2 regions of the Kitasatospora sp. NPDC056731 genome follow, and region 2 is predicted to be linked to the other one. Evidence: riboswitches for the same ligand, from Rfam matches in the RefSeq annotation. Region 2 holds a riboswitch; the other holds the start of a gene.

Region 1 (10,908 bases), on a different contig from region 2:
GCCCAGGATCAGCAGCAGGAAGCCGAAGACCCAGTTGATCTCACGCGGCTTGCGGAACGCGCCGGTGAAGAACACGCGCATCATGTGCACGAGCATCGCGGCCACGAAGACCAGGGCGGCCCAGTGGTGGATCTGCCGGATCAGCAGACCGCCGCGGATCTCGAAGCTGATGTCCACCGTCGAGGCGTACGCCTCGGACATCCCGATGCCCTTGAGCGGCACGTACGAGCCGTTGTAGACGACCTCGGCCATCGACGGCTTGAAGAACAGCGTCAGGTAGACACCGGTCAGGATGATGATGACGAACGTGTAGAGGCAGATCTCGCCCAGCATGAAGGACCAGTGGTCCGGGAAGATCTTGCGCAGGTTGGCCTTGGCGAGGGAGTAGATCCCCACCCGGCCGTCCGTCCAGTCAGCAGCGGCCTCCCACTTGTTGGCGGGCTTGGCGCGCGTGCTGGCGGGCTTGGCGGCACCGGTGGTGCTGCTCGTACTCATCGAGCACGCTCCCAGTAGCTCGGGCCGACGGGCTCGTCGAAGTCGCCGGTGGCGACCAGGTAGCCCTTCTCGTCAGTGATGATCTTCAGCTGCGGCAGCGGGTGGCCGGCCGGGCCGAAGATCACGCGCGCGCCGTCCGCCAGGTCGAAGGTCGACTGGTGGCAGGGGCAGAGCGCGTGGTGGGTCTGCTGCTCGTACAGGCTGATCGGGCAGCCGACGTGGGTGCAGATCTTGGAGTAGGCGAGGATGCCCTCGAAGGCCTTCTCCCGCGACCGGTCGTCCTTGATGTCGTCCGGCGCGATGCGCACCAGCATCAGGGCGTCCTTGGCGATCGCCTGCTGGAAGTCCTCGTCGTGGACGTGCAGACCCTCGGGCATGGCGAAGGTCAGCGAGCCGATGACGATGTCCTCGGCCTTCATCGGCAGGTTGGTGTTCATGTTGATGAGCTGCAGGGGCTTGGCCGGGGTCGCCTCGTTCCAGCCCGTCTCCTTCAGCTTCTTCTCGGGCAGCGGCCCGAGGTCGCGGAGCAGGACCACGCCGGAGAGCGGGACCAGCGCCATGGAGCCGATGAGGGTGTTGCGGATCATCTTGCGGCGGCCGAAGCCGGACTCGGCGGCACCGGTCTTGAACTGCTCGATGACGTCCGCGCGGACCTCGTCGTCAGCCTCGATCGGGTGGCGCTCGGCCGGCAGCTCGACGTCCGACATCAGCGTGCGGGCCCAGTGGACCGCACCCGCGCCGATCATGAACAGCGCGACGCCCAGGGTCAGGCCGAGCGCGAAGTTCAACGCGCTGACATGACCGAGCGGGAAGATGTAGACGATCCTGTCCGGGTCGATGGCCACGTACGAGGCGATGAAGCCGATGGTGGCGAGCATCGAGACCACGAACATCAGCGAGACCTGACGCTCGGCCCGCTGGGCGGCCCGCTCGTCGATGTCGGTGCGGCGGGGCTCGTGGGCCGGAAGGCCCGGGTCGGCGAACGGGTCGCCGTGTGCGGCGACGTCACCGGCGGAGCCGTGTGACTCCGGCAGCTTCTCTTCTGACATGTCGTGGCTCATGACTTCTTGGCCTTGGTGGTGTGGGCGGCGACCCAGATCGCGACCGCGATGAGCGTGCCGAGACCGAAGATCCAGCCGAACAGACCCTCGGTCACCGGACCGAGGCTGCCGAGCGTGAGACCACCGGGGTTGGGCTCATCGGAGGTGGTGTGGCGGACGAAGGCCACGATCTGCTTCTTCTGCTCCTCGGGCATGGTGGTGTCCGGGAACGACGGCATGTTCTGCGGGCCGGTCTGCATGGCCTCGTAGATGTGCTTGGCGTCCACGCCCTCCAGCGACGGGGCGTACTTGCCCTTGGTCAGGGCACCGCCCTGGCCGGCGAAGTTGTGGCACTGGGCGCAGTTGGTGCGGAACAGCTCGCCACCCTTGGAGATGTCATCCGGGTTGGTCGAGGTGTACTGCTCCGGGGTCGGCGTCACCGGGCCGGGGCCGAGCGAAGCGACGAAGGCGGCGAGCTGGTCGATCTCCGCCTGCGAGTAGATGTTCTTCTTGCGCGGCACCTGGGCGCCGGGCTGCTGGGCCGGCATGCGGCCGGTACCGACCTGGAAGTCGACAGAGGCGGAGCCGACGCCGACCAGGCTCGGACCGTCGCTGCTGCCCTGGCCGTTCAGGCCGTGGCACGAGGAGCAGCCCACGGCGAAGAGCTTCTTGCCCTCATCGATCGCGAGCGACTGCGCGGCGACGTCGGCCTGCGCCTTGTCGGCGGGCGCGAACGCGGCGTACAGCCCCCCGGTTGCCGCCAGGGCGAGAAGTAGGACGACCAGCGCCGCCAATGGGTGGCGCCGTCGTGCGGAGAGCTTTTTCACGGAATAACCCCGGTGTCAGGATCTGGTCGACTGGTGGGTGCACCCGGCGGCCGGTCTGGCCGGCACGAGGCTGCCTGTCTAGGGCTGCGCGCGCGGTCGGTCGGTGGGAGCGTCGCCCACCGGCAGAATCGGCCCGACGCCGGTGAGGGCGGGGACCGAAGCCGGTGGCCAGCGACCTGATCAGCTGGTTACTTGATCAGGTAGATGGTCGCGAACAGGCCGATCCACACGACGTCGACGAAGTGCCAGTAGTACGACACGACGATCGCGGCGGTGGCCTGCTCGTGCGTGAAGCGCTTGGCTGCGTACGTCCGTCCCAGGACCAGCAGGAAGGCGATCAGACCACCCGTCACGTGCAGACCGTGGAAGCCGGTGGTCAGGTAGAACACCGTGCCGTACGGGTCGGAGGACAGCGAGAGGCCGTCCTTCTTGACCAGCTCGGTGTACTCGAAGATCTGGCCGCCGATGAAGATCGCGCCCATCACGAAGGTGATGACGAACCACGAGCGGAGCTTCTTCACGTCCCCGCGCTCGGCAGCGAACACGCCGAGCTGGCAGGTCAGCGAGGAGAGCACCAGGATCGTGGTGTTGACCGAGGAGAAGGGCACGTTGAGGGCGTGCGCCTTCTCGGTCCAGAACTCGGCTCCCTTGACGGAGCGGAGCGTGAAGTACATCGCGAAGAGGGCCGCGAAGAACATCAACTCGGAACTGAGCCAGACGATCGTTCCGACGCTGACCATGTTCGGCCGGTTGACCGATCCGTGCGCGTGCCCGGTTTCTACTGCTGTTGCTGTCGCCACGACGGACATTATGTCGGTCCCTTATTCCGTCTTCACGCCGGGGGGTGTCCCTCGGAGTGTCCGGTGCGTGCGGTATGCCCCCCTGAGGGGCGGTGGGGGACCCCAATGGCGGCTGAGCAGCGGCGTGTCCCTTTTCTGACGGTTCCTCGAAGGGGCCCGCGACCCCGTTGCCCAGCGCGTCGTTGCACGCTTGGCGGAGCCTCCGGGGGTAATGCGCGGGCCCCTTATCGGCCGTACGGGTGGTCTGGACGGGTCCGGGTGACGGGCCGTCCTCCGGGCGGGTGAGTCGCAGGCGCGGCGGCTTGAGGAGGAAGGTCCGCGAGGGGGACTCGGCGACGGGTGATCGGGAGTAGCATCCGGATCAGGCGAACGTGGTCCGGATCACACTTGAGGGAGCAGGGCCCATGGCGTACACGACCGACGAGACGCTCACCGTCCTCGTCTACAGCGATGACCGCAACACCCGCGAGCAGGTGCTGACGGCACTCGGCCGCCGGCCCGTCGAGGACCTTCCGGAACTGTCCTACCTGGAGTGCGCGACCACCCCGGCGGTGCTGAAGGCACTGGAGAAGGGCGGCGTGGACCTCTGCATCCTGGACGGCGAGGCGGTGCCGGCCGGCGGGCTCGGGCTCGGCCGCCAGCTCAAGGACGAGATCTACGGCTGCCCGCCGGTACTGGTGCTGATCGGCCGGCCGCAGGACTCCTGGCTGGCCGCCTGGAGCCGGGCCGACGCCGCGATCTCCCGCCCGGTGGACCCGGTGGCGCTGGCCGAGGCGGTGGCCACCCTGCTGCGGGCACGGCTGGCCAAGCGGGCCCCCGTCAGCCGCTGAAGGGTGCCGTCTCACGACTAGAGAAGACGCCGCCGCGGGAACCCGACTGGTCGATAGGCTGACTCCATCCGTACGGACGTCCCCCCGACGCGGGGAACCCGACAACAGCTGGAGTCAGCCATGGTGAACGTGAACCCTGCGAACGGTGGTACCGCACCCGCGCAGGTGGTCCGCACCTGGCCGGACGTCCTGGCGGCGCTGTTGAAGGGGGAGGACCTCGACCGCTCGGCCACCGCGTGGGCGATGGACCGGATCATGAGCGGCGAGGCGTCCCCCGTCCAGGTGGCCGGGTTCATGGTGGCGCTGCGGGCCAAGGGCGAGACGGTCGACGAGATCACCGGCCTGGTGGACGCGATGTACGCGCACGCCGAGCCGCTGGACATCCCCGGCCCGGCCGTGGACATCGTCGGCACCGGCGGGGACCGGGCCAAGACCGTCAACATCTCCACCATGTCGGCGATCGTCGCGGCCGCGGCCGGCGCCAAGGTGGTCAAGCACGGGAACCGGGCCTCCTCCTCGGCCAGCGGCTCCTCGGACGTGCTGGAGAAGCTCGGCGTCCGCCTCGACCTGTCGGCCCGGCGGGTCGCCGAGATCGCCGAGGAGGTCGGGCTGACCTTCTGCTTCGCGGCCAAGTTCCACCCGTCGATGCGGCACGCCGCCACCGCCCGGCGCGACCTCGGAGTGCCGACCGCGTTCAACATCCTCGGCCCGCTGACCAACCCGGCCAAGGTCACCTCGCACGCGATCGGCTGCTTCGACACCCGGCTCGCCGCACTGATCGCCGGCGTGCTCGCCCGGCGCGGCTCGACCGGCCTGGTCTTCCGGGGCGACGACGGCCTGGACGAGCTGACCATCACCACCACCTCACAGGTGTGGATCGTGCGGGACGGGACCGTCACCGAGACCACCTTCGACCCGCGGGACGTCGGCGTCGAGCTGGTCGGCATCGAGGCGCTGCGCGGGGCGGACCCCTCGTACAACGCCGAGGTCGCGCGCCGGCTGCTGGCCGGCGAGCGCGGGGCCGTACGGGACGCCGTCCTGATGAACACGGCGGCGGCGCTGGTCGCGCTCGACCTGGGCGAGGCACCGCTCACCGAACAGCTCGCGGCCGGCATGGCACGGGCGGAGCGGGCCATCGACTCGGGCGCGGCGCAGGAGCTGCTGCGGCGTTGGTCGGAGGCCACCAGCCGGGTGTGAGGCGGTACTTGAGAGCCCGTGCCGCAACGTCGGCGCGGGCTCCTCGACTGTCCGGATGGTGGATGTCTGTTTGACCACTCGCTGGGCGCGACCTAGAGTCTTGGCCAGGTCATGAGTGACAGCGTCAAGCCCCAGCTTGCTGTCCGGCAACCCTCCGTCCGTGGCGGGGTGCCCTGGGTGAGGACCGGGTCGCTCGGCGAATCGTCCGTGCGGCAAGCGCGGACACCCGACGACTTAGCACTCCCGGGGTCCCACACCCCCAGAAGGAGTGCATCCTCATGTCGATCGCCACCGAACTCTGCGCCCCCCTCGCCGTCCTCGGCCACGACGTCCAGGTCCCGCTCGCCAGCGGCGAGAAGGTCGGGTACGCGGCCCTCGACTACGCGGCCAGCTCCCCGGCGCTCCAGCGGGTCTGGGACGACGTCTCCGCCTACGCCCCCTACTACGGCAGCGTGCACCGCGGCGCCGGGTACCTCTCCCAGCTGTCCACCGACCTGTTCGAGCAGAGCCGCCGCACCGTCGCCGAGTTCCTCGACCTGCGCGAGGGCGACCAGGTGGTCTTCACCCGGGCCACCACCGACTCGCTGAACCTGCTCGCCGCGGCCGTCCCGGCCGGGACCCGGGTGTTCGCCTTCGAGACCGAGCACCACGCCTCGCTGCTGCCCTGGGCGCACGCCGGGCTCGACGTCCACTACCTGCGCGCGCCGCGCTCGCACGCCGAGGCGGTCGCCGCCCTGGACGCCGCGCTCGCCGAGGCGCCCGAGGGCCCCAAGCTGCTCTGCGTCACCGGAGCCTCCAACGTGACCGGCGAGCTGTGGCCGGTCGCCGAGCTGACCGGGACCGCGCACCGGCACGGCGCCCGGGTGGTGCTGGACGCCGCCCAGCTGGCCCCGCACCACCGGGTCTCGGTGCGCGAGCTGGACGTCGACTGGATCGCCTTCTCCGGCCACAAGATCTACGCGCCCTTCGGCGCCGGTGTGCTGGCCGGCCGGGCGGACTGGCTGGACGCGGCCGACCCGTACCTGGCCGGCGGCGGGGCGACCCGGACGGTGGCCCGGGAGACCGACGGCTCGGTGGCCGTCCAGTGGCACTCCGGCCCGGCCCGGCACGAGGCCGGCTCGCCGAACGTCATCGGCGCCTATGCGATCGCGTCGGCCTGCCGGGCGCTGAGCGAGGCGGGCTTCGACGCGCTGGAGGCCCGGGAGCGGCAGCTGATCGCCCGGCTGACCGCCGGGCTGGCGGAGATCCCGCAGGTCAAGGTGCTGAACCTGTTCGGCGCCGAGGCGGCCCGGGTGGGCGTGCTGTCCTTCGTCGTCCAGGGCTGGAACAGCTCGCACTTCTCGGCCGCGCTGTCCGCCGAGTACGGCATCGGGGTCCGCGACGGCCTGTTCTGCGCGCACCCGCTGCTGCGCACCCTGCTCGGGGACGAAGAGGTCTCCCCCTCCGAGTGCGGGGCGCCCGAGCCGTCGCTGCCCGGCGAGCGCAGCCTGAACGCGATCCGGGTGAGCTTCGGGGCCGGGACCCCGGACGAGCACGTCGACCGCTTCCTGACCGCCGTCCGCGAGCTGGTCACGGACGGTGCCGCGTGGAACTACCGCAACGAGGGCGGACGCTGCGTCGCCACCGTGCAGGTCGACCGGGGGCGTCGGCAGGGCTGAGGGGCCCGGTCGGCAGGGCTGAGAGGCCTACTCGTCCAGGCCGAGGGCGAAGGCGGCCTCGAGGTCGTGCTGGGAGTAGGTGCGGAAGGCGATCTGGGTCTCGGTGTGGGCCACGCCCGGGACCTTGTTCAGCCGGCCCGGGATGACCGCGGCCAGATCGTCGTGCCTGCGCACCCGGACCATCGCCACCAGGTCGTAGCCACCGGTCACCGAGTACACCTCGCTGACGCCCTCGATGGCCGCGATGGCCTCGGCGATCTCCGGGATGCGGTCGACACTGGTCTTGATCAGGACGATGGCGGTGATCACTGTTCGGGCTCCTTTGTGGGGTGCCGCCAGCGTATCGGGCGTCAGCCGGGTCGTCTCGGGGGGTGGCTGACCACCGTGCAGGCGTAGAGGAAGCCCGCCGAGAAGCCGATCACGTGGACCAGATAGGCCACCCCGGGCCCGGCCGAGTGGACCGACCACCACTGCAGGGCGAACCAGAGGCCGAGCACCAGCCAGGCCGGGAAGCGCAGCGGCAGGAACAGCAGCAGCGGGACGAGCGTTGTCACCCGGGCGCGCGGATGGAAGCGCAGGTAGGCGCCGAGGACGGCGGAGATCGCGCCGGAGGCGCCGATCAGCACCCGGGTGGAGCCCGGGGAGTGCGCCTCGGCGAGGGCGAAGCCGTACGTGGCCAGGCTGCCGGCGGCCAGGTAGAAGAGGGCGAACCGGGCCCGGCCCAGCCGCTGTTCGACGGTGGGGCCGAAGACGTGGAGGAAGAGCAGGTTGCCCAGCAGGTGCAGCCAGCCCGCGTGCACGAAGAGCCCGGTGAGGACGGACAGCGCCGGGTGCTTGCCCGGGGTGGGCGCGGCCGGGCAGCCCGGGGCCGGGTCGGGGGCCTGGGCCAGCTGCTCGGCGGTCAGCGGGCGGCCGGCCAGCACCTCGGCGGGGATGACGCCCCAGCGCTGCTCGTACCGCTGCTCCGCGCAGAGCCGGGACTGGCCGGTGCCGTACAGCGGATTGAGCCCGGCGGCCGGGCCCAGCAGGAACACCAGGGTGTTGACCGCGATCAGGGCGTAGGTGACCGCCGGGGCGGGCACGGACGGGCGTTCGCCCCGCGCGTCGGTGTGCCCGGGGGCCGTCAGTGCCATGCGGCCAAGCATCCCTCCGTGTCGGGCGTGTGACACGGCCTTGTACGGCAGGTGGACTAGCCCGCTCGTTCTCCTGACTGGTGGCCGGGATGGTTGCCTCAGGCAATAGGCTTGGGGCGGGCAATCCCGCCTCCCGCCGCCGACGCCGGGGCCCCGGGGGGAGCGCCTAGCCCACCCAGGGACCACCCGAGAGGACCCCCGATGACCGTCCCCGCCCTGACCGCCGAGACGCGCTGGCGCTGCACCCTGTGCGGAAACCTCACCCGCTTCGACGTGACCCGCACCGCGCGGGTCACCGAGTTCCTGCACTTCGACCTGGCCGGCGAGTCCAAGGTCGAGGAGACCGAGGTGCTGAGCGAGACGATCGAGTCGGTGCGCTGCCGCTGGTGCAACGCCGTGGACCAGGTCGAGCTGGTGGCCCGTCCGGGCGCCGAGAGCGCGGAGGCCTCCGCCGAGCAGGGTTGACGCCCGACGGCGCGGGGGGCGGGTGCGCGGCGCGCCTGCCCGCCGCGCTGGGACAATACAGACAGGACGCACGGAGCGTGACGACAGGGCGGCGGCCGCGGGCCGTGACCCCGTAGGACCAGGATCGGAGCCGAGGACGTGGTGGACGCAGCGAGGGAGCCCGCCGAAGCGCAGGGGCTTCAGCCTGCTGCCGCCGCGCAGGCGCAGGCCGCCGACGCGGCCCCGTCCGGGCCCGCGGCCGTCGGCGAGGCGGCGGGTTCCGATGAGTCGGTGGGCTCCGGCGAGGCGGTGGGTTCCGGCGAGTCGGTGGCGGAGCGTGCTGCCGAGAAGCTGGACCGGCCGCTGCCCGAGGGCGTGCGCCGGCGCGTGGTCGGCCTGGCCTCGGACGCGCTCGGCGGGCTGCCGCCCGGCGAGCTCCCGCAGAGCCTGCGCCAGTACGTCAAGTTCACCCCGGCCCGGCGGGCCAAGTACGCGGCCACGGCGCTGGCCGCGGCGCTGGAGTCGGAGCCGGCGTTCCGGGTGCGGATAGCGGAGCGGCTGAGGCTGGGCCAGCCGGACCTGGTGAAGGCGTTGGAGTCGGGCAGCGTCCCGGGCGCCGCCGATCCGATGGACGTCGCGGCCGCCGCCTACCTGGTGCGGTCGGCCGGCTGGAGCCGGCTGGTGGCCGAGGCCGGGGAGGAGGCCGAGCGGGCCGGCGCCGAGGGCGCGGCCGCCGAGGCCACCCGGCTGGTGGAGAAGCTGCAGGCGGAGCTCGCCGAGCTGCGGTCCGCCGCCCGGGCGGACCTGGAGCGGCAGCGTGCGGAGTCCGAGGACGTCCGCCGGGAGGCCGAGTCGCTGCGCAAGAAGGTGCGCTCGCTGGAGAGCGACACCCGCCGGGCGCAGGCCGAGACCAGGCGGCTGACCGCCGAGCTGGAGGCCGCGAGGGCGCAGGCGGCCGTCGAGCGCGGCGCCGCGGAGTCCGAGGCGCGGCGGCTGCGGCACCGGGTCGGCGAGCTGGAGACGGCGGCCGAGCAGGGCCGCCGGTCGGCCCGGGAGGGCCGCAGCGTCGAGGACATGCGGCTGCGGCTGCTGCTGGACACGGTGCTGCAGTCGGCGCAGGGGCTCCAGCGGGAGCTGGCGCTGCCGGTCTCCCAGATCCGGCCGGGGGACCTGGTGGAGGCGGTGGTGCCGGGGGCGGCCTCGCCGCACGACGTGGCCCGGCGCGGTCTGGCCGACGACGATCCGGCGCTGCTGGACCAGCTGCTGGCGATTCCGCAGGTGCACCTGGTGGTGGACGGCTACAACGTGACCAAGACGGGCTATCCGACGCTGCCGCTGGAGCAGCAGCGGATCCGGCTGCTGGGCGGGCTGGCGATGCTGGCCCAGCGCACGCAGGCGGAGGTCACCTGTGTGTTCGACGGGCAGGACCTGGACGTTCCGGTGATCATGGCGCCACCGCGGGGGGTGCGGGTGCGGTTCAGCCGGACCGGCGAGACCGCGGACGAGCTGATCCGCCGTCTGGTGCGGGCCGAGCCGCAGGGGCGTCCGGTGGTGGTGGTGTCCACCGACCGGGAGGTCGCGGAGGGCGTGCGGAAGGCGGGCGCGCGCCCCGTGGCCTCCGTTCTGCTGCTGAACCGGCTGGCGCGGCCCTGACGGCTGCCGCGACGGAATGACGCCTGGTCAGCGCCCGGTTTGCGGCGGTGTGCACATCCGGTGAAGCCTGCGGGGGAAGTGGAGTTCACGCCTTCGGGGGAGTGGCAAAACCCGTGGATCTTCCCTAGGGTGTGGCGTCAAACCTATTTTCCGGATTCTCACCTGATCGGGTGAGGCCGATGGAAGAAGGAGCAATTCCCTTGGCCTCCCACCGCCGTCCCAAGCAGCCGAGCCGCGCCCGGGTCTCCGTGCTCACCGCTGCCGCGGCGACCGCGGTCGCCCTCTCCGCGCAGGTCGCCGCGCACGCCGCGCCCCAGCCCAGCAAGAGCGACGTCAAGGCGCAGATCGACCAGCTCCAGCAGGACCAGGAGCAGGCGGCGGAGAAGTACAACGGCGCCAAGGAGCGGGCCGACCAGCTCCGCAAGCAGTCCGACCAGCTGCAGGACAAGGTGGCCCGCAGCCAGGACGAGATGACCCAGCTCCAGACCGGCCTGGCCGGCGTGGCGGGCGAGCAGTACCGCACCGGCGGCATCGACCCGTCCGTCCAGCTGATGCTCTCCTCGGACCCGTCCGGCTACCTGGAGAAGGCGTCCAGCGCCCAGCAGGCCAGCGCCAGCGAGTCCGAGGCGCTCAAGGGGCTGCTGGACCAGCAGCGCCGGCTGGACCAGGAGAAGTCCGAGGCCGCCGCCGTCCTGGCCTCGCTCGACTCCACCACCAAGGACCTGAACCAGGCCAAGACGGACGTCAACCAGAAGCTCAAGGCCGCGCAGGACCTGCTGAACTCGCTCAGCGCCTCCGACCGCGCCGCGCTGCGGGCCCAGCAGCAGCAGG
Region 2 (10,908 bases):
GCACGAGGACCTCAAGCAGTTCGCGGTCGGGCTGACCAACGCCAGCTTCTACCCGTTCGGGGACCCGGCCTGGGGCGACGTCAGCAACCGGATCAAGGCCGGGATCGGGCAGGCCGTCACCGGGGACCCGAAGCAGGCGCTCGCCGGGCTGCAGGACGCGGCGGTCAAGGAGGCGGCCCGGGTCCGCAGGTGAACCCGGGCCGGGGCGCCCTCCAGGGGTGGGGTCGTCAGAGTCGGGCTCGTCAGGGTCGGGCTCGTCAGGGGAGCGTGATGGCGTAGGCCTTGCGGAGCGTCTCGTGGACCGTCCAGGTGGTCCGGTCGCCCTCGCGCAGCACGGCGCAGTCGCCCGGGCCGACCTCCAGGGTCGGGCCGCCCTCGACCTCGATGGTGGCCCGGCCGCTGAGCACCACGAACAGCTCGTCGGCCTCCACGTCGGTGACCACGCCCGGGGTGATCTGCCAGATGCCGCGCAGCTGGCGGCCGTCGGGGGACTCGGAGAGGACCAGGCCGGAGACCTCCGGGGTGCCGGAGACGATCTGGGCCGGGTCGAGCGGGTCGGGTTCGAGGTCGGCGGTGGGGATGTGCACGGCGAAGCTGGGCGTGGTCATACCGCCGACGCTAGCCGGGGCGGCCGGGCGCCGGAGGGCGCACAGTGTGTCCGGCTCACGCGGGAGAATGACACTCCGTAGTGATGGCGGAGGTGTCCTGGTGGGCGAGCTGAGTGAGCGGGACCTGGCGGTGCTGGCCCTGGAGGGGCGGCAGTGGCGGACGGCCGGGGCCAAGGAGCGGGCGATCCGGGAGGAGCTGGGGCTCTCCTCCACCCGGTACTACCAGCTGCTGAACGCGCTGCTGGACCGGCCGGAGGCACTGGCGCACGCCCCGGTGCTGGTGAACCGGCTGCGCCGGATCCGGGAGGCCCGGCGGTCCGCGCGGTAGCGGGAGGGGGCCGCGGGGTAGGGCTCGGGCATGGGCTTTGACGAGAAGTGGGCGCCGGTCACGGCTGCCGGGCGGGACGGGCTGCGGGCGATCCTGGCGGCGCCGGGCGAGGCGGTGATCGCGCTGGACTTCGACGGGACGCTGGCGCCGATCGTGGCGGACCCCGATCGGGCGCGGGCACATCCCGGGGCGGCGGCCGCGCTGCGGGCGCTGGTGCCGGCGGTGCGGGCCGTGGTGGTGGTGACCGGGCGGCCGGCCGCGCTGGCGGCGGAGTACGGCGGCCTGGACGGGCTGCCCGGGGTCGTGGTGCTGGGGCACTACGGCGCCGAGCGCTGGGAGGACGGCGAGGTGACCGCGCCGCCGGTGCACCCCGGGGTGGCCGGGGCGCGGGTGGCGCTGCCGGGCCTGCTGGCGGCGGCGGGGGCGCCCGAGGGGACGTGGCTGGAGGACAAGGGGCGCTCGCTGGCGGTGCACACCCGGCGCACGGCGGCGCCCGAGGAGGCGCTGGAGCTGCTGCGGGCGCCGGTCGGCGAGCTGGCGGCCGGGCACGGGCTGGTGGTGGAGCCCGGGCGGCTGGTGCTGGAGCTGCGGCCGCCGGGGGTGGACAAGGGCGCGGCGCTGACCGGCTTCCTGCGCGAGCGCGGGGCCGGCTCGGTGCTGTACGCGGGGGACGACCTGGGGGACGTGGCGGCCTTCGCGGCGGTGGAGAAGCTGCGCGGCGAGGGGGTGGCGGGGCTGCTGGTGTGCAGCGGCGCGGTGGGGGACGCGCCGGTGCGCGAGCTCGCCGACCGGGCGGACCTGGTGGTCGCGGGCCCGGCCGGCGTGGTGGAACTGCTCGCGGCGCTCGGCGCGGCCGTCGGCGCTGGCTGAGCCGGGCGGCAGCGCGCGGTCGGGCCGGTTCAGCGCGCGTCGAGCCGGCTCAGAGCGCGCCGAGCCGGTTCACAGCGCGTTGAGCTGGTCGAGGAACCACTGCTGCGGTGGCAGCGCGGTGGCCGCCGCCGCGAGGCGCTTGGTGCGGTCGGCGCGCTCCTCCTCGGGCATGGTGAGGCCGGCGTGCAGGGCGTCGGCGGTGGCGATGACGTCGTACGGGTTGACGGTGAGCGCGTCCTCGGCGAGTTCGGCGTACGCGCCGGCCTCGCGGGAGAGCACCAGGGCGCAGCCGTGGTCGGACACCACCGGAACCTCCTTGGCGACCAGGTTCATGCCGTCCCGGATCGGGTTGACCAGGGCCACGTCGGCGAGCCGGTAGGCGGCCAGGGAGCGCGGGAAGTCGTCGTCGACGTGCAGGATCAGCGGCTGCCAGGCGGGGGTGGCGAACTCGGCGTTGATGTCCTCGGCGAGCCGTTGGACCTGGGCGGTGTAGGCGCGGTACTCGGCGAGGTCGGTGCGCGAGGGGTAGGCGAAGGCGATGTGCACCACCCGGTCGTGCCATTCGGGGCGGGTGCGCAGCAGGTGCCGGTAGGCCTGGAGGCCGCGGACGATGTTCTTGCTCAGCTCGGTGCGGTCGACCCGGACGATGGTGCGGCGCCCGCCGACGGCCTCGCGGAGGGCGGCGAGGCGTTCGTCGACGTCCGGGCGGTGGGAGCGTTCGCGCAGGAAGTCGGCGTCGGCGCCGAGCGCGTGCACGCCGAGCCGGGTGGTGCGGCCGGCGTGGGTGACGGTCATGGCGTCCCGGTCGACCTCGGCGCCGAGCAGGTCGGCGCAGCAGTCGGCGAAGGCCAGCGCCCAGCGGCGGGTCAGGAAGCCGGCCCGGTCGGCGCCCAGGATGCCGGTGAGGACGGCCTCGGCGACGTCGTCGGGCAGCAGCCGGAAGTACTCGGGCGGGGCCCACGGGGTGTGCGAGAAGTGGCCGATCCGCAGGTCGGGGCGGGCGGCGCGGAGCAGGGCCGGGGTCAGCGAGAGGTGGTAGTCCTGGACCAGCACGGCGGCCCCGGGGGCGGCCTCGGCGGCCAGCGCCTCGGCGAAGGCGGCGTTGTAGGCGCGGTAGGCGGCCCACTCGGTGCGGAACCCGGCGTCGAAGGCGGGGGCGGTGGGGGTGGCGTAGAGCAGGTGGTGGACGAACCAGAGGGTGGAGTTGGCGACGCCGTTGTAGGCGCGGGCGAAGGTGTCGGGATCGATGTCCAGCATGCGGACGGCCTGGCCGCCCACGTCGTGCCCGGCGAGGTCGAGGCGGCCGTCCGGGGCCTCTCTGGCGGCCTGTCGGTCGGCGGCGCCGAGGGCGGCGCAGACCCAGACGGCGTCGGGGTCGTCGATGGCGGAGAGGCCGGAGACCAGGCCTCCGCCGCCGCGGCGGAGGGTCAGCGTGCCGTCGTCCGCGGTGCTGAACGACACCGGTCCCCGATTGGAGGCCACCAGGACGGGGGCGGTGCCGGTCGCACTCGAACGTTCGGTCGTGAGATCGCCCATATTTGGTACGTTGCCTGGGCTCCGGAGCGGCAAACCCTTTCGGTGGGTGTTCAGTGTCGGGTCGCGTACTCGGGCACGGTGTGCATGGGCGGGCGTTCCAGGGCGGTCACCGGGTGGGTGTGGGCGGTGAACTCCCGGCTCTGCGGGTCGCGGGTGAACTGGGTCAGCAGCGGGTGGACGAGGTCGGCCGAGGCCTTCAGCCGGTGGGTGCGGTCGAGGCGTTCGAGGGCGGTGCGGTAGATGGTGGCGGCCATCCGGCCGAGGGCCTGGCCGTCCTGGTGCCGGTGGTGCCGGACGCCGACGTCCACCTGGGCCAGGGCGTCCAGCCCGACCGTCTCCAGCGCGTCGACCAGCAGTCCGAGTTCGACGCCGTAGCCGGTGGGGAAGGGGAGCCGTTCGAGCAGCGCGCGGCGGGCCGCGTACTCGCCGCCGAGCGGCTGGACGAAACCGGCGAGTTCCGGCCAGTGCAGGTTGAGCAGCGGGCGGGCGACCAGTTCGGTGACCCGGCCGCCGCCGGCCGGGACCACCGCCCCCTCCGTCTCCAGCGGCCGGTCGTACATGGCCTTGACCAGCTGGATGTCCGGTTCGGTGAGCAGCGGGCCGAGGATGCCGGAGACGAAGGCCGGGTCGAACTCGCGCAGGTCGGCGTCGACGAAGCAGACGATGTCGCCGCGGGTGACCAGCAGCGAGCGCCAGAGCACCTCGCCCTTGCCGGGGACGGCGGGCAGCCGGGGCAGGATCGCGTCGCGGTACTCCACCCGGGCGCCGGCCCGGGCGGCGACGGCGGCGGTGGCGTCGGCCGAGCCGGAGTCGATCACGACGAGTTCGTCGACCAGCGGGAGGCGCTCCATCAGCTCGCGGCGGATGGTGCGGACGATGTCGCCGACGGTGGCCTCCTCGTCCAGTGCGGGCAGCACCACGCTGACCGTGTGGCCGGTCCGGCGCTTGGCTTCCAGCAGGGCGTGCACCGGCCGGTCGACCGCGCTCCACGAGCGGCGGCGCAGCCAGGACGCCGCCTGCGGGAGCAGCGCGGGGGTCGGTTCGGCGGGCACGGGACTCTCCTCGGCGGGGTCGGTGGGACGCGCCATCTCGCGTGGCGGACGATCCCGTTCGGGGTTGACGCCTTCGGATACAGTCTTCGTACAGCGGCCGGACCTTTGCACGTCGGGGTCGCCGTTGAGCACCACCACAATTTCACAAGCTCATCCAGAGGGACTGAGGGAACGGCCCGTTGACGTCCCGGCAACCTTCTCGCGCGGCTGTCTGTCGACAGGCCCCGGCGGGACAGGTGCCAATTCCGGCCTGTGGCGCGACCGTGCCACGGGGAAGATGAGGAGAGAGGCCTCCGCCATCATGGCTATCGACACTGTCGCACCCGCATCCGTGGACCTCGGCCCCGCCACCGCGCTGTCCTGTCGGGAGTGCGGCACCCGCTTCCCGCTCGGTCCGAGCTTCGCCTGCCTGGAGTGCTTCGGCCCGCTGGAGATCGCGTACGACTTCGGCAGCGAGGGCGCCGAGGCGCTGCGCCGCCGGATCGAGGCCGGCCCGAGTTCGATCTGGCGCTACGCGCCGCTGCTGCCCGTCCCGGCCGACGTCGCCACCAAGCCCAACCTGAACCCCGGTTGGACCCCGCTGGTCAAGGCGGACAACCTGGGCCGTGAGCTGGGCTTCACCGCGCAGCTGCACATCAAGGACGACTCGGGCAACCCGACCCACTCGTTCAAGGACCGCGTGGTGGCCTGCGCCATCGAGGCCGCGCGGGCCTTCGGCTTCACGACGCTCTCCTGCTCCTCCACCGGCAACCTGGCCGGCGCGGTGGGCGCGGCGGCCGCCCGGGCCGGTTTCAAGTCCTGCGTGTTCATCCCGCACGACCTGGAGCAGGGCAAGGTCGTCATGGCCGGGGTGTACGGCGGCGAGCTGGTCGGCATCGAGGGCAACTACGACGACGTGAACCGCTTCTGCTCGGAGCTGATCGGCGACCCGGCCGGCGAGGGCTGGGGCTTCGTCAACGTCAACCTGCGCCCCTACTACGGCGAGGGCTCCAAGACGCTGGCGTACGAGATCTGCGAGCAGCTCGGCTGGCGGCTGCCGGAGCAGATCGTCATCCCGATCGCCTCCGGCTCCCAGCTGACCAAGATCGACAAGGGGCTGCAGGAGCTGATCAGGCTCGGCCTGGTCGAGGACCGGCCGTACAAGGTGTTCGGCGCCCAGGCGGCGGGCTGCTCGCCGGTGTCGGCGGCGTTCAAGGCCGGCCAGGACGTGATCCGCCCGGTCAAGCCGGACACCATCGCCAAGTCGCTGGCGATCGGCAACCCGGCGGACGGCCCGTACGTGCTGGACATCGCCCGGCGCACCGGCGGCGCGGTCGAGGACGTCACCGACGCCGAGGTGGTGGACGCGATCCGGCTGCTGGCCCGGACCGAGGGCGTCTTCGCCGAGACCGCGGGCGGGGTGACCGTCGGCGTGCTGAAGAAGCTGGTGGAGACCGGCCAGCTGGACCCGTCCAAGGAGACCGTCGCGATCAACACCGGCGACGGCCTGAAGACCCTGGACGCCGTCGCCGGGGCCGGGATGACCGCTGTCATCCGCCCGACCCTGGCGTCCTTCCACGACGCCGGCCTCGCGTCCGCCTGAAACACCCCCCACCCCGCTGGGTCGCACCCGCTAGGAGAACCATGAGCGCCAACGTCCGTATCCCCACCATCCTGCGCACCTACACCGGCGGCGCCGCCGAGGTGGCCGCCGAGGGCGCCACCCTGGGCGAGGTCATCGCCGACCTGGAGAAGAACCACGCGGGGATCGCCGCCCGCATCCTGGACGACGCCGGCAAGCTGCGCCGTTTCGTCAACGTCTACGTGAACGACGACGACGTGCGCTTCGCCGAGGGCCTGGCGACCGGGATCGCGGCCGGCGCGAGCGTCTCGATCATCCCGGCGGTGGCCGGCGGCTGCTGAGCCGCGCCCCGATCCGGGCACCCCGCCCGAGCCGTTCGTCCGACCGGCCGTCCGCGCGTACGGAATTCCGTTCTCCGTACGCACGGACGGCCGGCCGTATTTCGGCGGGAATATGGCGGGGTCAAGTCGGAGTAGAGTGTGGCTCGGTTGGGAACAGGGCTTCCCCTCATCCTCACCCGCGAATCACCCGCGAATCGCCGGACGGTCGTCCGGCCGCTGAGACCGGTCTGGTGCCTGGGCCGTGAAACATGTCAGCCAGATGTCAGAATTCCCGCGGGGATTTGTAGTAATCCGTCCGCTATGTCCGGCGTGAAATGCCGAATTCCTCCCGCTTTCGCCCGTCCTGCCCCTTGGCGCGGTGCCGGAATTCCCCGCAGCTGACCCTGTTGCAGAGGGCGTCGATCCGGATACATTCAGCCGCGGTCGACGTAATCACCCGCTCACAGGGCGCCGTCAGGCACCCCCGGCGGAGGACTGCGGCGTGCACGGCTGCGCCCAGGGGGGGTTCCCCGGGCCGGCCTTCAAACCAGACCCGGGCCCGCGACCTGCGGGCGCGTGAAGGGCCAGCACAGCACTAGGGGAGTTCGGAATGGCTCAGGGCACCGTCAAGTGGTTCAACGCGGAGAAGGGCTACGGCTTCATCGCGGTCGACGGTGGTGCGGACGTCTTCGTCCACTACAGCGCGATCCAGATGGACGGCTACCGCACCCTCGAGGAGGGCCAGCGGGTCGAGTTCGAGATCTCCCAGGGACAGAAGGGCCCGCAGGCGGACATGGTCCGCGCCGCGGTGTGACCCCCTTCCGACCCCAGGAGCTCGGCGCGGCCCACGGCTGGTGACCACTCGCTTCTCGACGGGCCCGTACGACACGCGTCGTGCGGGCCCGTCGGCGTTCCCCGGCGGGGAGTTGCGCGGGTCGGCGGGAGCGCCCCGGACGGCTCGCGGGATCGCGATTGGGCTTGCACTCGACCACCCGGAGTGCTAATCATTGGCGTTAGCACTCACAGCGTGAGAGTGACAGCGGACCGGGTCGGTGAGGCCCCCGGGAGCGGTAGGGGAAAGGACCCCCGCACACCAGGGCCGTCCGTCGCGGGCACCCCTTGGTCCGAGCAGTCGACCGTGTCCCGGAGGACCACTTCTGATGGCCAAGATCATCGCCTTTGATGAGGAAGCTCGCCGCGGCCTTGAGCGTGGCATGAACCAGCTCGCCGACGCAGTGAAGGTCACGCTCGGCCCCAAGGGTCGCAACGTCGTGCTGGAGAAGAAGTGGGGCGCCCCCACGATCACCAACGACGGTGTCTCCATCGCCAAGGAGATCGAGCTCGAGGACCCCTACGAGAAGATCGGCGCGGAGCTCGTCAAGGAGGTCGCCAAGAAGACCGACGACGTCGCGGGTGACGGCACCACCACCGCCACCGTGCTCGCCCAGGCCCTGGTTCGCGAGGGTCTGCGCAACGTCGCCGCCGGCGCCAACCCGATGGCCCTGAAGCGCGGCATCGAGAAGGCCGTCGCCGCCGTCTCCGACCAGCTGCTGGCGCAGGCCAAGGACGTGGAGACCAAGGAGCAGATCGCCTCCACCGCCTCCATCTCGGCCGCCGACACCCAGATCGGCGAGCTCATCGCCGAGGCCATGGACAAGGTCGGCAAGGAAGGCGTCATCACCGTCGAGGAGAGCAACACCTTCGGCCTGGAGCTTGAGCTCACCGAGGGCATGCGCTTCGACAAGGGCTACATCTCCGCCTACTTCGCGACCGACCTGGAGCGCATGGAGGCGACGTTCGAGGACCCGTACATCCTCATCGCCAACTCCAAGATCGGCTCGGTCAAGGACCTGCTGCCGCTGCTGGAGAAGGTCATGCAGAGCGGCAAGCCGCTCGTCATCATCGCCGAGGACGTCGAGGGCGAGGCCCTGTCGACCCTGGTCGTGAACAAGATCCGCGGCACCTTCAAGTCCGTCGCCGTCAAGGCCCCGGGCTTCGGCGACCGCCGCAAGGCCATGCTCGGCGACATCGCCATCCTCACCGGTGGCACCGTGATCTCCGAGGAGGTCGGCCTCAAGCTGGAGAACGCCGGCATCGACCTGCTGGGCACCGCCCGCAAGGTGGTCATCACCAAGGACGAGACCACCATCGTCGACGGTGGCGGTGACAGCGAGCAGGTCGCCGGCCGCGTGAACCAGATCCGCGCCGAGATCGAGAACAGCGACTCGGACTACGACCGCGAGAAGCTCCAGGAGCGCCTCGCCAAGCTGGCCGGCGGCGTGGCCGTCATCAAGGCCGGCGCGGCCACCGAGGTGGAGCTCAAGGAGCGCAAGCACCGCATCGAGGACGCCGTCCGCAACGCGAAGGCCGCCGTCGAGGAGGGCATCGTCGCCGGTGGTGGCGTCGCGCTGCTGCAGGCCTCGGTCGCCTTCGACAAGCTGGAGCTGGAGGGCGACGAGGCCACCGGTGCCAACATCGTCAAGGTCGCGCTGGAGGCCCCGATCAAGCAGATCGCGACCAACGCCGGCCTGGAGGGTGGCGTCGTGGTGGAGAAGGTGCGCAACCTTCCCGCCGGTCACGGCCTGAACGCGGCCACCAACACCTACGTCGACCTGATCGCCGAGGGCATCATCGACCCGGCCAAGGTGACCCGCTCCGCGCTGCAGAACGCCGCCTCCATCGCGGCGCTGTTCCTCACCACCGAGGCCGTCATCGCCGACAAGCCGGAGAAGGCCTCTGCGGCCGCCGGCGGCGGCATGCCGGGCGGTGACATGGACTTCTGATCCTGATCACACCGATCGGATCAGTTGGTTCCTGATCGTGTGGGCGGTCCCCTTCGGGGGGCCGCCCACACGGCGTTCTACCGGAGAATGGACAGATGGCTTCCGACGACATCGAGACCGCGCTGCACAACGCGCGGGCGCTGATCCTGGCCGACCTCACCGCGCGGGACGTGGCGGACGCCGCCGTCGTCTCCCTGGTGGAGCAGGCCGTGACGCACCGCCGCTGGTGGCTGGAGCAGTGGCCGGACGGCACCGAGTACGTGCTCGGGCTGGTCGCCCAGGACGTCCAGGACGCGCTGCTGGAGGCGTACGGGCGCTGGCCGCTGTGCACCGCCTGCGCCGCCGACGGGGACCCGCACGCGCTCGGCGTGGAGCCGGAGCTGGGGCCGGAGCCGCACTGGGTGTGCGGCAAGCAGGGCGCGGTGGTCGCGCCGGTGGGGGAGCTCTCGTAGCCAGCTCCTGGCCCGCTTCTGGTCCGCTCGTAGCGCGCTCGTGGTCCGCGTGGTGGACCGGTCGGCGGGAGTACTGGACCTATAGGTAGGTTGACGATATATGTAGTCGTATGACTGAACGCTCGATGCAGGAGCCGACGCTGCTGCTGCTCACCGCCCTGGCGGACGCCCCGAGACACGGCTACGCCCTCATCCAGGAGATCGCCGCGATCTCCGAGGGCCGGGTCAAGATGCGCACCGGCACCCTGTACGGCGCCCTCGACCGGCTGCTCCAGCAGGGGCTGATCGAGGTCGCCGCGGAGGAGGTCGTGGACGGGCGGGCGCGGCGCAGCTACGCGCTGACCAGCGTCGGCCGGGAGGCGCTGGCCTCCGAGGCGGAGCGGCTGCGGGCCGTCGCCACCGAGGCGGAGCGCCGTCTCGCGAACGTCCTGTCGGCGCTGCAGGGAAAGCCGGAGCCGGAGGGGAAGTCGATGATGAGGGGGTTCTTCGCATGACCACACCCATGACCACGCCGACGATGGGGGCGCCTTCGACCGCGCTGCGGGCGGCGCTGCAGTTCTACCCGCCGCGCTACCGCCGGGAGCGCGGCGAGGAACTGGCCGCGGTGTTCGCCGACACCACGGCGGAGGCCGGCCGCTCGGCCGTCGCCCGCGAGGCGTTCGACCTGGCCGCGTACGGGCTGCGGGTGCGGCTCGGGCTGACCGGCTCCTCGCTGGCCGGGCGGGTGCTCGCGCTGGCCGCGCCGATGGTCGCCGGGGCGCTGGCCGGTGCGGCCCTGGTGCCGTGGGTGAGCGATGCGGAGCGGGCCGCCCATCGGCTGACCTGGGACGACTCGTACCTCACGTACGCCCTGACCATCGCGCCGCCGGTGATCGCGCTGCTGCTCGCGGTGGCCGTCGTGACGGGGCGCTGGACGGCGGTGCGGGTCATCTCGCTGGTCCAGGCCGTCTCCGCGCTGTTCGTGCTGGCGAAGGCCGTCGTGCTGCCGCCGGAATTCGACCTCTGGGGGGTGGGGGACAGCAGCGTGGCCACCATGCCGTTCGTGCTGGGGGCGCTGCTGCTGGCCGCAGCGCCGACGGAGTTGCTGCCCAGGGCCTCCTGGCGTTCCGGCGGGCTGGCGCTGGCCTCGGTCCTCGGGGGCGGGCTGCTGGTGGCGCTCCAGCACTGGGGCGACTCCACCTTCCCGCTGGACATGCAGTGGTTCGCGGCGCTGCTGATCGGGCCGCTGCTGCTGACCTTCACCGCGCTGCGCGGCCGGGTGCTGCCGGCGGCCGTCGGGGTCGCGGTGCTGTCGCTGACGATGTTCGCGGGCCTGTTCAACATCTGGCGCGAGGGCCGCGGGTTCTGGCACGTGCTGCCGATGGCGGCGCCGGTGCTGCTGCTCCTGGTGGCGGCCGC

The links. A riboswitch is a leader RNA that binds a small molecule or an ion and turns the genes downstream of it on or off. The one in region 2 is predicted to bind S-adenosylmethionine.
Region 1: another riboswitch for S-adenosylmethionine. It lies ahead of AB0R04_RS35275 (aminotransferase class V-fold PLP-dependent enzyme); the one in region 2 lies ahead of thrC (threonine synthase).

Annotation. Positions count from the first base shown of each region.
Region 1 is NZ_JBFBNR010000060.1:18,453-29,360, reverse strand. Features, by position in the region: gene AB0R04_RS35305 (ubiquinol-cytochrome c reductase cytochrome b subunit) at 1-495, opposite strand, end outside; gene AB0R04_RS35300 (Rieske 2Fe-2S domain-containing protein) at 492-1,544, opposite strand; gene AB0R04_RS35295 (c-type cytochrome) at 1,553-2,362, opposite strand; gene AB0R04_RS35290 (heme-copper oxidase subunit III) at 2,551-3,171, opposite strand; gene AB0R04_RS35285 (hypothetical protein) at 3,567-3,992, shown strand; gene trpD (anthranilate phosphoribosyltransferase) at 4,113-5,189, shown strand; SAM riboswitch class IV at 5,297-5,414, shown strand; gene AB0R04_RS35275 (aminotransferase class V-fold PLP-dependent enzyme) at 5,468-6,847, shown strand; gene AB0R04_RS35270 (Lrp/AsnC ligand binding domain-containing protein) at 6,875-7,156, opposite strand; gene AB0R04_RS35265 (rhomboid family intramembrane serine protease) at 7,198-7,980, opposite strand; gene AB0R04_RS35260 (hypothetical protein) at 8,182-8,445, shown strand; gene AB0R04_RS35255 (NYN domain-containing protein) at 8,716-10,077, shown strand; gene AB0R04_RS35250 (NlpC/P60 family protein) at 10,278-10,908, shown strand, end outside.
Region 2 is NZ_JBFBNR010000051.1:36,643-47,550, reverse strand. Features, by position in the region: gene AB0R04_RS33410 (extracellular solute-binding protein) at 1-193, shown strand, start outside; gene AB0R04_RS33405 (cupin domain-containing protein) at 258-608, opposite strand; gene AB0R04_RS33400 (DUF3263 domain-containing protein) at 676-936, shown strand; gene otsB (trehalose-phosphatase) at 967-1,806, shown strand; gene AB0R04_RS33390 (trehalose-6-phosphate synthase) at 1,876-3,342, opposite strand; gene AB0R04_RS33385 (glucosyl-3-phosphoglycerate synthase) at 3,393-4,394, opposite strand; SAM riboswitch class I at 4,542-4,678, shown strand; gene thrC (threonine synthase) at 4,696-5,976, shown strand; gene AB0R04_RS33375 (MoaD/ThiS family protein) at 6,018-6,296, shown strand; gene AB0R04_RS33370 (cold-shock protein) at 6,886-7,089, shown strand; gene groL (chaperonin GroEL) at 7,436-9,058, shown strand; gene AB0R04_RS33360 (hypothetical protein) at 9,154-9,510, shown strand; gene AB0R04_RS33355 (PadR family transcriptional regulator) at 9,621-10,004, shown strand; gene AB0R04_RS33350 (hypothetical protein) at 10,001-10,908, shown strand, end outside.